3 regions of the Kitasatospora sp. NPDC092948 genome follow, and region 1 is predicted to be linked to each of the others. Evidence: riboswitches for the same ligand, from Rfam matches in the RefSeq annotation. Region 1 holds a riboswitch; each other region holds the start of a gene.
The links. A riboswitch is a leader RNA that binds a small molecule or an ion and turns the genes downstream of it on or off. The one in region 1 is predicted to bind cobalamin.

Region 1 (4,053 bases):
AGGCGGCGATGCCGAGTCGGCCGCCGTCGAGCCCGGCCATGGCGATCCGGAACCCGCCGCCCTCGGCGCCCAGCAGGCGGTCGGCGGGCAGCCGGACGCCGTCCAGCCGGACCTGCCGGGTGGGCTGGGCATTCCAGCCCATCTTCCGCTCGTCGGCGCCGAAGGACAGGCCCGCGTCGTCCCGGTCCACCAGGAACGCCGAGACGCCCCTGGGGCCGGGCCCGCCGGTCCGTGCCATCACCAGGTAGACCTGGGCGGCGCCCGCGCCCGAGATGAACTGTTTGACGCCGTCGAGCACCCAGTGGCCGCCGTCGCGGACGGCCCTGGTGGTGATCGCCGCGGCGTCGGAGCCGGCGCCCGGTTCGGTCAGGCAGTAGCTGGCGAGGTGCTCGGCGGTGCAGAGCCGGGGCAGCCAGCGGGAGCGCTGGTCCTCGTCCCCGTGCCGGTCGACCGTCCAGGCCACCATGTTGTGGATGGACAGGTAGGCGGCGATCGACGGGCAGCCGGTGGCCAGCGCCTCGAAGGCCACCACGCCGTCCAGCCGCGCGAGTCCGGAGCCACCGACGTCCTCGCGCACGTAGACGCCGCCGAGGCCGAGGCCGGCGGCCTTGCGCAGGACGTCGACCGGGAAGTGCTTGTCGCGGTCCCAGTCCACGGCGTGCGGGGCGAGGTGCTCGTCCGCGAAGGCGCCCACCGTGTCGGCGATCGCCCGCTGCTCCTCGGTGAGGTCGTACACGGCGCTCATCCCATCGTCGGGAGGGTGAAGCTCGCGCCCTCCTTGACCCCGGAGGGCCAGCGCGAGGTGACGGTCCGGGTACGGGTGTAGAAGCGGATCGCGTCCGGGCCGTGCTGGTTGAGGTCGCCGAACGCGGAGCGCTTCCAGCCGCCGAAGGTGTGGTAGGCGACCGGGACCGGGATGGGGACGTTCACCCCGACCATGCCGGTGTTCACCCGGCGGGCGAAGTCGCGGGCGGTGTCGCCGTCCCGGGTGAAGATCGCCACGCCATTGCCGAACTCGTGCTCGCTCGGCAGGCGCAGCGCCTCCTCGTAGTCGGCGGCCCGGACCACGAGCAGGACGGGGCCGAAGATCTCCTCGCGGTGGATCCGCATGTCCGAGGTGACCCGGTCGAAGAGGGAGGCCCCGAGGAAGAACCCGTCCTCGTGCCCGTCCAGACTGAAGTCCCTTCCGTCGACCACGAGTTCGGCGCCCTCGGCGACTCCGCCGGCCAGGTGCCCGCGGACCCGCTCCACCGCGTCGCGGCCGACCAGCGGGCCGAAGTCCGCCGCCGGGTCGTCCGACCGGCCGACCTTCAGCGCGGCGATCCGCTCGACCAGCTTGGCCACCAGGGCGTCCGCGGTCTCCTCCCCCACCGGGACGGCGACCGAGATCGCCATGCAGCGCTCCCCGGCCGAGCCGTAGCCGGCCCCGATCAGCGCGTCCGCGGCCTGGTCGAGGTCGGCGTCCGGCATCACGACCAGGTGGTTCTTCGCCCCGCCGAAGCACTGCGCCCGCTTGCCGTGGGCGGCGGCGGTGGCATAGACGTACTGGGCGATCGGGGTGGAGCCGACAAAGCCGACCGCCTGCACCCGCGGGTCCTCCAGCAGCGTGTCGACGGCCTCCTTGTCGCCGTTGACCACGTTCAGCACGCCCGGCGGCAGGCCCGCCTCCAGGAACAGCTCCGCCAGGCGCAGCGGCACCGAGGGGTCGCGCTCGGACGGCTTGAGGACGAAGGCGTTGCCGCAGGCCAGGGCGGGCGCGGCCTTCCACAGCGGGATCATCGCGGGGAAGTTGAACGGGGTGATGCCGGCGACCACGCCGAGCGGCTGGCGCATCGAGTACACGTCGATGCCGGTGCCGGCGTTGTCGGTGAACTCGCCCTTCAGCAGGTGCGGGATGCCGGCGGCGAACTCGACGACCTCCAGGCCGCGTTGGAGATCGCCGTGGGCGTCGGCGACGGTCTTGCCGTGCTCGCCGGACAGCAACCGGGCGAGGTCGTCCTTCTCCTGCTCGACGAGCTGCAGGAAGCGCAGCATGACCCGGGCCCGCCGCTGCGGGTTCCAGGCGGCCCACTCGGGCTGCGCCTGGGCCGCGTCGGCGATCACGGCCTCGACCTCGGCCCGGCTCGCCAGCGGCACCCGCGCCTGCACGCGGCCGGTGTTCGGGTCGTAGACGTCGCCGAAGCGGCCGGAGGCGCCGGCGACCCGCTTGCCGGCGATGTAGTGGGTCAGTTCTCGGACCATTGGTTCCTTCTCTCATCCGGGGTGGTGCGGAGAGGAGGAGTGGAGACCGCCGGCGCCGGGTGGGCGCACGGCGGCGGGGTCGCCGCACGGACGCGGCGGCCTGACACGCCGTCAGTGCGCTGTGGCCCCAACGGACTTCGACGGGGGACGGCTCGGGGTGGTGGCGGTACGGGAGCAGCCCGGGGTCATGGCGTGTCGTCTCCATCCTCGTGGAAAACACGGAACACCCGCGGCCGGTATCCTGACTCCCGGATCGACGCCCGCCTCCCGGCCTTCCCGGCTGGCTGCCAGTGGCCTTCATCTGCGAAGACGGACTCCCCGGTCACAGTGGCGGGACCGTGCCGGACTCACACCGGCTTCCCTGACACCGCGGACCTGTCGTCGACCATATAGTTGGACGTCCTAGTAAGTCCAGGGCATCCGTGCGCGGGCCGGATCCGACCGCCCGGGAGCCGCCCTCCACCGCGCCACGTTGCGGACGGCCCGCAGCCGCGGTGTCGTACAGGTGTACCGGATGTCTTCTCCGGGGAGCCGCCGTGTCCGCCCGCAGGGACCGCCCGGATCGTCCCCGAGCGTCGCAGGCCCACCGAAGCGATCCGAATCGAAGGGAACGAACCCCCATGATCACCGTCACCGCCTACGCCGCACCCGCTGCCAAGGCCCCGCTGGAGCGCACGCTCGTCGAGCGCCGCCCGGTCGGCGAGCACGACGTGCTGATCGACATCGCCTTCGTCGGCATCTGCCACACCGACATCCACCAGGTCCGCGAGGGCTGGGGCGCGGCCTCCTTCCCGATGGTCCCGGGGCACGAGATCACCGGGGTCGTCGCCGAAGTCGGCCCCGGGGTGAGCGGGTTCGCGGTCGGCGACCGGGTCGGCGTCGGCTGCATGGTCGACTCCTGCCGGGTGTGCGAGAACTGCCGGGCCGGGCTGGAGCAGTACTGCGCCGACGGCCCGGTGTGGACGTACAACGCCGTCGGCCGGGACGGCCGGATCACCTACGGCGGCTTGGCACAGAAGATCGTCGTCGACCGGAACTACGTCGTGCGCATCCCGGACGCCCTCCCGCTCGACGCCGCCGCCCCCCTGCTGTGCGCGGGCATCACCACCTACTCGCCGCTGCGGCACTGGAACATCGGCCCGGGCAAGAAGGTCGCCGTCGTCGGACTCGGCGGACTCGGCCACCTCGCCGTGAAGCTCGCACACGCACTCGGCGCCGAGGTGACCGTGCTGTCGCAGTCGCTGCGCAAGAAGGACGACGGCCTGCGGCTGGGCGCCGACCACTACCGCGCCACCGCCGACCCGGCCACCTTCGAGCAGCTCGCAGGAAGCTTCGACCTGATCCTCAACACCGTCTCCGCCCCGCTCGACCACCCCGCCTTCTTCTCCCTGCTGCGCACCGACGGAACCCTGGTCAACCTGGGCCTCCCCGAGGAGGCGCTGCCCGTCGACCTCCGCGCCCTGGTCGGCGATCGGCGCAGCCTGAGCAGTTCGAGCATCGGCGGCATCGCCGAGACCCAGGAGATGCTGGACTTCTGCGCCGAGCACGGCGTGGTCGCCGAGATCGAGACGATCCCCGCCGAACAGGTCAACGACGCGTACGCGCGGGTGCTGGCGGGCGATGTGCGCTACCGCTTCGTCATCGACGCCGAGACGCTCTGACCCACCGTCAGATCGCGCCACGCTGCCACCCCGCCGCACCCCGAAGCCCGACGCCCCGTCACCCCGCCGCACGGTGCCGCCTCGGCGGGAGCGGCCGCAGCGCTGCCTACAGTGGAGCCATGACCGATCGGCATCCCACGTCGGCCTTCCA
Region 2 (4,053 bases), on a different contig from region 1:
CGATGTTGACCCGGTCCACGCCGACCGGGGCCTGACCGAGCACATGCAGGCCGTCACGGATCTGCGCGTCCTTGATCTCGCACAGCCAGCCGTCGACGTGCAGCAGGAAGTCGTCGAAGCCGTCGTCCTCCGGCCGCTCGTCCAGCCCCAGGTCGTGGTCCAGCTTGGCGGCCTGGATCAGCGTCCAGATCTGCGCCCGGATCGCCGGCAGCTTCGCCGGGTCCATCGCCGCGATGTTCGAGTGTTCGTCCAGCAGCTGCTCCAGCCGGGCGATGTCGCCGTACGAATCCGCGCGCGCCATCGGCGGCACCAGGTGGTCGACCAGCGTGGCGTGTGCCCGGCGCTTGGCCTGGGTGCCCTCGCCCGGATCGTTCACCAGGAACGGGTACACCAGCGGCAGATCGCCCAGCACCGCGTCCGGGCCGCACTCCGCCGACAGGGCAGCCGTCTTGCCCGGCAGCCACTCCAGGTTGCCGTGCTTGCCCAGGTGCACCACCGCGTGCGCACCGAACCCGCCGTCCGCCTCGGCCGCCGCGATCCACCGGTACGCCGCCAGGTAGTGGTGGCTCGGCGGCAGGTCCGGGTCGTGGTAGATCGCCACCGGGTTCTCGCCGAACCCGCGCGGCGGCTGAATGAGGACCAGCAGATTGCCCGAGCGCAGACCCGCCAGCACGAGGTCGCCGTCCGGGTTCTGCGAACGGTCCACGTACAGCTCGCCCGGCGCCGGACCCCAGTGCTCCTCGACCTGCTCGCGCAGCGCCGCCGGCAGCGTCGCGTACCAGCGGCGGTAGTCGGCGGCCGGGATGCGCACCGGGTTGCGGGCCAGCTGATCCTCCGTCAGCCACGCCTGGTCGTAGCCGCCGGCCTCGATCAGCGCGTGGATCAGCGCATCGCCCTCGTGCTGGTGGTCGGTCGCGGTGTGCAGACCCGGCAGGCTGTCACCCAGGTCCATGCCCTCCGCGCGCAGCCGCTCCAGCAGCCGGATCGCCGACGCCGGAGTGTCCAGACCGACCGCGTTGCCGACCCGGGCATGCTTGGTCGGATAAGCCGACAGAACCAGGGCGAGACGACGCTCGGACGCCGGCGTGTGCCGCAGCCGGGCGTGCCGCACCGCGATGCCCGCCACCCGCGACGCACGCTCCGGGTCCGCCGCGTACACCGTAAGCCCGTCCTGGTCGACCTCCTTGAAGGAGAACGGAACGGTGATCAACCGGCCGTCGAACTCCGGGACGGCGATCTGCGTCGCGGTGTCCAGCGGCGACAGCCCGTCGTCGCTGCCCTCCCACTGCGCCCGCGACCAGGTCAGGCACAGCGCCTGCATGATCGGCCGGTCCAACGCCGCCAACGCCCCGGCGTCCCACGCCTCTTCGTCACCACCGGCCTGCGCATCGGCCGGCCGGGTGCCGCCCGCCGCCAGCACCGTCGTCACGATCACATCGGCCGCGCCCAGCTCCGCCAGCAACTCCGGCTCCGCACCGCGCAGCGACGCGCAGAAATACGCGCGGGCCTGCGCACCCTGCTCCTCGATCGCTCGGCAGAGCGTCTCCACGAACGCCGTGTTGCCGCTCATGTGGTGCGCCCGGTAGTACAGCACCGCGACCCGAGGGCCTTCGTGCGACGCGGGCGTGGCGGGCTCCGCCGAGGCGGACGCGGGATGCTCCGGCGAGGAGGCGCGCTCCGCCGAGGTGCGGGCGGTGCGCTCCAGCGGACCCCAGGACGGGGCCGACGCCGGCGGCGCGAAACCGTGACCGGTCAGCAGCACCGTGTCCGACAGGAACGCGCCCAGCTCCGCCAGGTTCGCCGGACCGCCGTGCGCCAGGTACGCGTGCGCCTCCGCCGCGATGCCCGCCGGCACCGTCGACAACTCCATCAGCTGCGCGTCCGGCGCCTGCTCACCCGTCAGCACCACCACCGGACGCGGCCCCGCGAGCAGCGCGTCCAGCCCCTCCTGCCACGCCCGGCGCCCGCCCAACAGGCGCACCACGACCAGCTCGACACCGTCCAGCAGTTCCGGCAGATCGGCAGGGTCCAGCCGGGCCGGATTGCCCCACCGGAACCGCACCGGACCGCTCGACGCCCGGGCACTCAACAGGTCCGTGTCGGACGTGGACAGCAGCAGGATCATGCGAAAGCCCTCCCGGGCGTCTCGAACAGCGCGGACAACCCGGTCGTGGGAACACAGATGCGGTCGAGGACGCGGAGAGGCCCGACGGGGACAGAGCCCACGGGCACCCGCCAGGATGCGGGCATGCGGCAGCGCATGGCACAGGCCTTCCTCGGGGTCCTCGCCCCGGGCAGTGGAGGACGGCCGGAGTTCCTGGCTCCCACGGCTCACTGAGCCGCGGTCACAGTGGCGGGACCGCACCGGATTCTCACCGGACTTCCTCCGCTGTGCCGTCGCTGGCAGCGGACACCCCGAGAGGTGCCCGCCAGCATCGTACGGGTTGATGGCGCGTCGGGGGAGTGTGACGTGCGCCGCGCACCCGAAACGCCCGCCGCCGTCGCCCGAACCCCGCCCTGAGCTGGGCGTTCGTCCGGCCCACACCCCCGGGCGGCGACGGCCGGGACATCGGCACGACCCGCGGCCATGGGTATGCTCGCCGCCATGCCACCCACACCCGACGCCTTCGCGGCACCCATCGTCGGGCCCGACCGAGGCCGCGCCGACGCCTGCCCCGGCGCGCTCCGCCTGCACCCCGCCGAGGACGGCCACCTCGCCCGACTCCGGCTACCGGGCGGCTACTTGACGTACCGTCAGATGCTTGCGGTGGCCGACGCGGCCGACACGCTCGGCGACGGCGACATCGAGATCACCTCCCGCGGCAACCTCCAGCTGCGCGGCCTGCCCGAGCACTGCGCCGACGACCTCGCCGAACGGCTGCGCACCGTCGGCCTGCTGCCCTCCGACACCCACGAACGCGTCCGCAACATCGTCGCCTCACCGCTGGCCGGCCTCGACGGAAACGGCTGCCCCGACGTCGACCTGCCGCACTGGGTACGAGAGTTGGACGCCTCCCTGTGCGCCGCGCCATGGGCCGCCCGACTCTCCGGCAAATTCCTGTTCGCCCTCGACGACGGCCGCGGCGACACCGCCGCCCTCGACGCCGATGTGACCTTGATCGCAGTCGGCGACGGCCGCGCCCTGCTGCGCCTCGGCCGCGCCCACCGCGCCACCACCGTCGACCACCCCGTGTCCGCCGCGCTGTACGCCGCCCGGCACTTCCTCGACCTGGCCGACGGACGCGCCTGGCACCTGCGCGAAGTCCAGGCCGAACTGCCCGACGGTGACGTTCCGCTGCCGCGATTCGCCGGCGAACGGCCCGCGCTGGGCATGGTCGCGAGCGCTGTTCCGGCCGGGAGCGCCGTTTCTGGGGGGAGCGCCGTTTCCGGGGGGAGTGTCGGCCTCGGGGGGAGCGCTGTCTCGGTCGGGCTGAGGTTCGGGCGGGCGAGCAGTTCGCAGTGGCGGCTGCTGGCCGAGGTGCTCGGGCCGGACGGCGGCGAGAGCGTACGGCTGACGCCGTGGCGCGGCGTCGTCGTGCCCTCGGCCGGGGCTGGATTTGCGGCCGACGCGCTGCCGCGGCTCGCCGAGGCCGGCTTCCGGGTCGAGTCCGGCGGCCCCTGGGAGGGGGTCAGCGCCTGCACCGGCCTGCCCGGCTGCGGGAAAGCGCTTGCCGACGTCCGCGCGCAGGCCACCCGCACCATCGCCACCGTCCCCGCCGAAGGCCTGCCCGTGCACTGGTCCGGCTGCGAACGCCGCTGCGGACACCCCGCCGGACGCTGGGTCGACGTGCTGGCCACCGCCACCGGACACCGCATCGCCGTGGACGGCCGGGTCCGAGAGATCGGCACGGTTCGGGAGACCGGCTCGGACGGCCCGACCGCGAGCGCCGCGACCGCGAGCGACGTGACAACGAGTGACACGACTCCGAGCGCCACGGCCGCCAGCGCCGCGACAGCGAATGCCGCGACAGCGAACGCTGCGACGACGAGCGACGTGACAGCGAACGACGCGACGACGAACGACGCGACGACGAACGACGTGACAACGAACAA
Region 3 (4,053 bases), on a different contig from region 1:
GGCGGTGTCGGTGGGCAGGTACTTGAAGCCGCCGCCGGGCTTGAACTGCTGGGCGATCAGGAAGTCGACGGGCGTCTTGCCGGTGGAGGAGGTGAAGTCGGCGCCCTGCGGGTCGATGCCGCAGGCGTTCAGGCCGGAGACCGCCCAGCCGTTGGAGTCGGTGTTCGCGCCGTACATCGAGGCGAACGAGCCGTTGGCGTTGAGGTTGCCCTTGAGGAAGGTGACGGCGTTGGTGATCGCGGTGTCGGTCTTCGGCACGCCGGCGGCGCACAGCGAGGCCATCGCGGCGCCGGTCATGTCGATGTCGCTGGTCTGGGCGAGCGCGGTCGGGTTGCCGGCGGCCTTGCTGAAGTTCCAGCCGCCGTCGTTGTGCTGGTTGGCGCGGACGGCGGCGGCGGTGACGTCCAGCACCGCCTGCGGGACGCGCTGCCCGCCGGCCTGGGTGCGGGCGTTGCCGAGCGCGAGCAGGCCGAAGACGGTGCCGTTGAAGTTCCCGGACGGGCCCCAGTAGCCGGGCTCGGCGGTCTGCCAGTAGGCGGCGAGGTCGGCGATCAGGTTCCGTCCGGCGTCGACGCGGGCCGGATCGATGCCTGCCGCATAGGAGTTGAGGATGGCCCGCTCGTAGTCGGTGACCACCGGGGAGGCGCTCGGCCAGCTGCTCGCGGCGAGTTGGCCGCGGTACACGGTGCGGGCGTTCTTGCTCGGGTCGGTGCCGGGGAGGAGGTCCACGGCGGCGGTGCCGGCGGCGGCGAACGCGCTGAACGCCCATTCGTTGGACAGGCCGCCGGAGGCGTAGCTGCCGTCGGCGGCCTGCAGGGTCTTCAGGTAGGCGACGCCGTTGGCCTTGGAGGTGGCGATCTGGGCCGGGCTCGCGGTCGCGTGGGCCGGGACGGCGGCGGCCAGCAGGGTGCCGGCCGCGAGGGCGACGGCGGCGGCACGGGAAGCATGGCGGAGGGACACGGCGGGACTCCTTGGGTCGGGACGGCCGACCGGGCCCCTGCCTGTCCGCGGGCGCGGCGGCGGGGCGGCCGCCGCCCGGGTCGCGTGGGTGGCTGTCGCTCGTGGTGCACGGCCGGCGGGCATTCGGACTCGGGCCCCGACCGGGCTCCCGGCACGATCGACCGGAAGGGTTCTGGGCCCACACCGCTGCGCGTCAGTCCCGGATTTCCACCGGATTCCCCCGCACGGCCACCGGGACGCTACCGCACCCGCCGCGCCGCCCGACAGGGTGACGAAGGCAACATGACGCCCCGTCGGCGGCGGGTCACCCCCGCGGATCACCCGCTGCCCCGGCAGTCGGGCCGCCCCTCGGACCGGCTCGGCCGCTGACCCGGCAGCCGGGCCACCCCGCGGACCGGGTCAGCCGTTGACCCGGTAACTCAGGCCCGCGTAGGGGAGGTTGGCCCAGTGCAGGCTGCCCAGTCCGTAGGCGAGGTCGCCGGCCCGGCCGGGCGCGCCGGTGCGGCAGTCGGCGTTGAAGTACACCGTGACGTCGGCGGCGGTGAAGTTCACGGCGGAGTTCGCGGCGGCGGGCAGGTTGTGGCAGCCTGCGGCGGTGTCGACGGCGAACTGGGCGCCCGTCAGGTCGCTGCCGGTGGTGAAGTACGCGACGGAGGCATGCGGCAGGTCGACGGCGGCGGCGGGCTGAGCGAGGGCGCCGCCGAGCAGCAGGGCGGCGCCGGTGGCGACGGCGGCGGTGAGGCTCTTCGGACCGGATGCGGGCATGGCTGTCTCCTTGTCGGACGGACGCGAAGGCGCGCGACTCACGTGGTTACATGTTCAACTACCCTTGCCCGCCTGCCAAGAGGCCCACGTCCGACGCCTGCTGGGGGCCCGTGCCCCGCCAATCCGCCGCCGGTCCGGAAGCGTTGACGGTCCCTCATGCCGCGTGGTCTGATGAACGGGTTTTTCATCCTCGGCAGCAGGGGAAGCCGGTCCGAATCCGGCGCTGACCCGCAACCGTAGTCCCGTCCCACCGCGACGGGAGAGCCGGAATGCCTGCCCCGAGGGTTCGTTCAGCGCACATGCGTCGTCGCGGAATACGACGCAGCCGGTACGGGGGCCCGCCACCGTCCGCTGCCCGCTCACCCCGCCACGACCCGATCAGGGAGTATGCCGGTGAGGGTCAGTCACACCACCACGGACACGCACGTCGGACGCGGTCGCCGCCCGGCCGCCGTCCTGCTCGCCACGGCCGTCGCGGCCACCGCCACCGGCGCGCTGCTGCTCGGCCACCCGGGCACGGCCGCCGCCGACCCGATCGAGCAGTGCACCGCCACCACCGGCGCGATCGTCGCGGTCGACTTCTCGCCCTGGGGCGGCGGCGTGGTGCGCGGCTGCGACGCCCACCCGACCACCGGCATGAACCTGCTGCACAACGCCGGGTTCACCACCACCGGCACGGTGCACGACGGCCCGGGCTTCATCTGCCGGATCGGCACCGACACGTTCTCCACCGGCACCCAGTACCCGACCCCGGCCACCGAACCCTGCACCACCACCCCGCAGGCCACCGCCTACTGGTCGTACTGGATCGCCGCGCCGGGCGCGACCGGCTGGACGTACAGCGCGTACGGCGCGATGACGCAGCAGCCGAAGCCCGGCGAGGTCGAGGCCTGGGTGTACGGCGCGACCGATCTCGGCGGCGCGGGCGGCGGCCCGAGGTTCACCCCGGACGAGGTCCGGGCGAAGAACTCCGCCACCCCCTCCCCCTCCCCTTCCGGCAGCAACAGCCCGTCCAGCAGCCCGAGTTCGAGCCCGAGCCCGAGCCCGAGCGGCAGCGCCACCTCGAACCCGCCCGCCCGCACCGGCGACCCGGCGGCCGCCGCGGCCTGGCTGGCGGCGCAGCTGGTGGACGGCGACCACATGGAGAACTGGTGGTCCGAGGGGCCGGACTACCCGCGCACCGCGCTGACCGCGCTGTCGCTGGCCGGCTCGGGCACCCAGGACGCGGCGCTGCGCCGGGTGGCGGCGTTCCTGGCCGCGCACACCGACGCGTTCGTGTACCCGAAGGGCGCCGCCGCTGCGCCGGAGGCCCAGGCCGCCGCGATGCTGGCGCTGGTCGCCGAGGCGACCGGGGACGACCCGCGGGCGTTCGGCGGGCGCGACCTGATCGCCGCGCTCACCGACCACGTCTGCGACAGCGCCGGGCAGGGCGGCCGGTGCACGGCGGCCGGCGACTTCCAGGGCGCGTCCAACCCGTGGAACCAGGCGCTCGGCGTGCTGGCCCTGGCCCGCGCCGGGGTGGTCCCGGCCCCCGCGGTACTGGACCGGTTCGCCCGGATCCAGTGCACCGACGGCGGCTTCGCCGGCACGATGATCACTCCGGGGCAGTACTGCGAGTCCGACCCGCTGACCACCGCCATGGCCGTGATCGCCCTCCAACGCGCGGGCGGCCAGCAGGAGTTGGTCACGAAGGGCGTGGACTGGCTGGTCCGGGCGCAGCAGGCCGACGGCTCGTTCCTGCCGTACGCCGGAGGCACCGCCGACGTCTTCTCCACCGGCGCGGCGGCCCAGGGCCTGCGCGCGGCCGGCCGCACCGCCGAGGCCGACCGGGCGACCGCCTGGGTGGCGGCCCGGCAGAACGCCGACGGCGGCGTCGGCCCCGACGAGTGGACGCCGGACTCCGAAGCGCCCGCCACCGAGCAGGCGATCCTGGCGTTCACGGGCACCGACCCGGCCACCGTGCTGCGGCGGCTGAACACCCCGCAGCCGACCCGCACCCCCGACCTGGCGAAGGCGGGCGCCTTCCTGACCGACCGGTCCCGGCTGCTGGACGGCCACTACTACGAGGCCTTCCCGGACTCCGGGTGGGCCGACTTCGGCCTGACCATCGACACCGCGTACGCGCTCGCCGCCACCGGCACCGACGACGCGGCGCTGCGCCGGATCACCGACTTCGTCGAGCGGGGCGCGGACGGCACCGGCCGCGGCGTCAACGACTGGACGATGATCGGCACCGAGTGGGCCGGCGGCGGCTCGGTCGGCAAGGAGGCGCTGCTCGCCGAGATCACCGGCCGCGACCCGCGCGACTTCGGCGGGCACGACCTGATC

Region 2: another riboswitch for cobalamin. It lies ahead of cobN (cobaltochelatase subunit CobN); the one in region 1 lies ahead of ACIQF6_RS23870 (CoA-acylating methylmalonate-semialdehyde dehydrogenase).
Region 3: another riboswitch for cobalamin. It lies ahead of ACIQF6_RS18985 (prenyltransferase/squalene oxidase repeat-containing protein); the one in region 1 lies ahead of ACIQF6_RS23870 (CoA-acylating methylmalonate-semialdehyde dehydrogenase).

The regions. Positions count from the first base shown of each region.
Region 1 covers NZ_JBIVPU010000008.1:222,316-226,368, reverse strand. Annotated here, with positions in the region: gene ACIQF6_RS23875 (acyl-CoA dehydrogenase family protein) at 1-745, opposite strand, end outside; gene ACIQF6_RS23870 (CoA-acylating methylmalonate-semialdehyde dehydrogenase) at 742-2,241, opposite strand; cobalamin riboswitch at 2,455-2,646, opposite strand; gene ACIQF6_RS23865 (NAD(P)-dependent alcohol dehydrogenase) at 2,862-3,902, shown strand; gene ACIQF6_RS23860 (methyltransferase domain-containing protein) at 4,022-4,053, shown strand, end outside.
Region 2 covers NZ_JBIVPU010000001.1:1,063,873-1,067,925, forward strand. Annotated here, with positions in the region: gene cobN (cobaltochelatase subunit CobN) at 1-2,125, opposite strand, end outside; cobalamin riboswitch at 2,295-2,433, opposite strand; gene cobG (precorrin-3B synthase) at 2,606-4,053, shown strand, end outside.
Region 3 covers NZ_JBIVPU010000005.1:430,269-434,321, forward strand. Annotated here, with positions in the region: gene ACIQF6_RS18975 (prenyltransferase/squalene oxidase repeat-containing protein) at 1-960, opposite strand, end outside; cobalamin riboswitch at 1,078-1,181, opposite strand; gene ACIQF6_RS18980 (hypothetical protein) at 1,360-1,725, opposite strand; cobalamin riboswitch at 1,873-2,021, shown strand; gene ACIQF6_RS18985 (prenyltransferase/squalene oxidase repeat-containing protein) at 2,119-4,053, shown strand, end outside.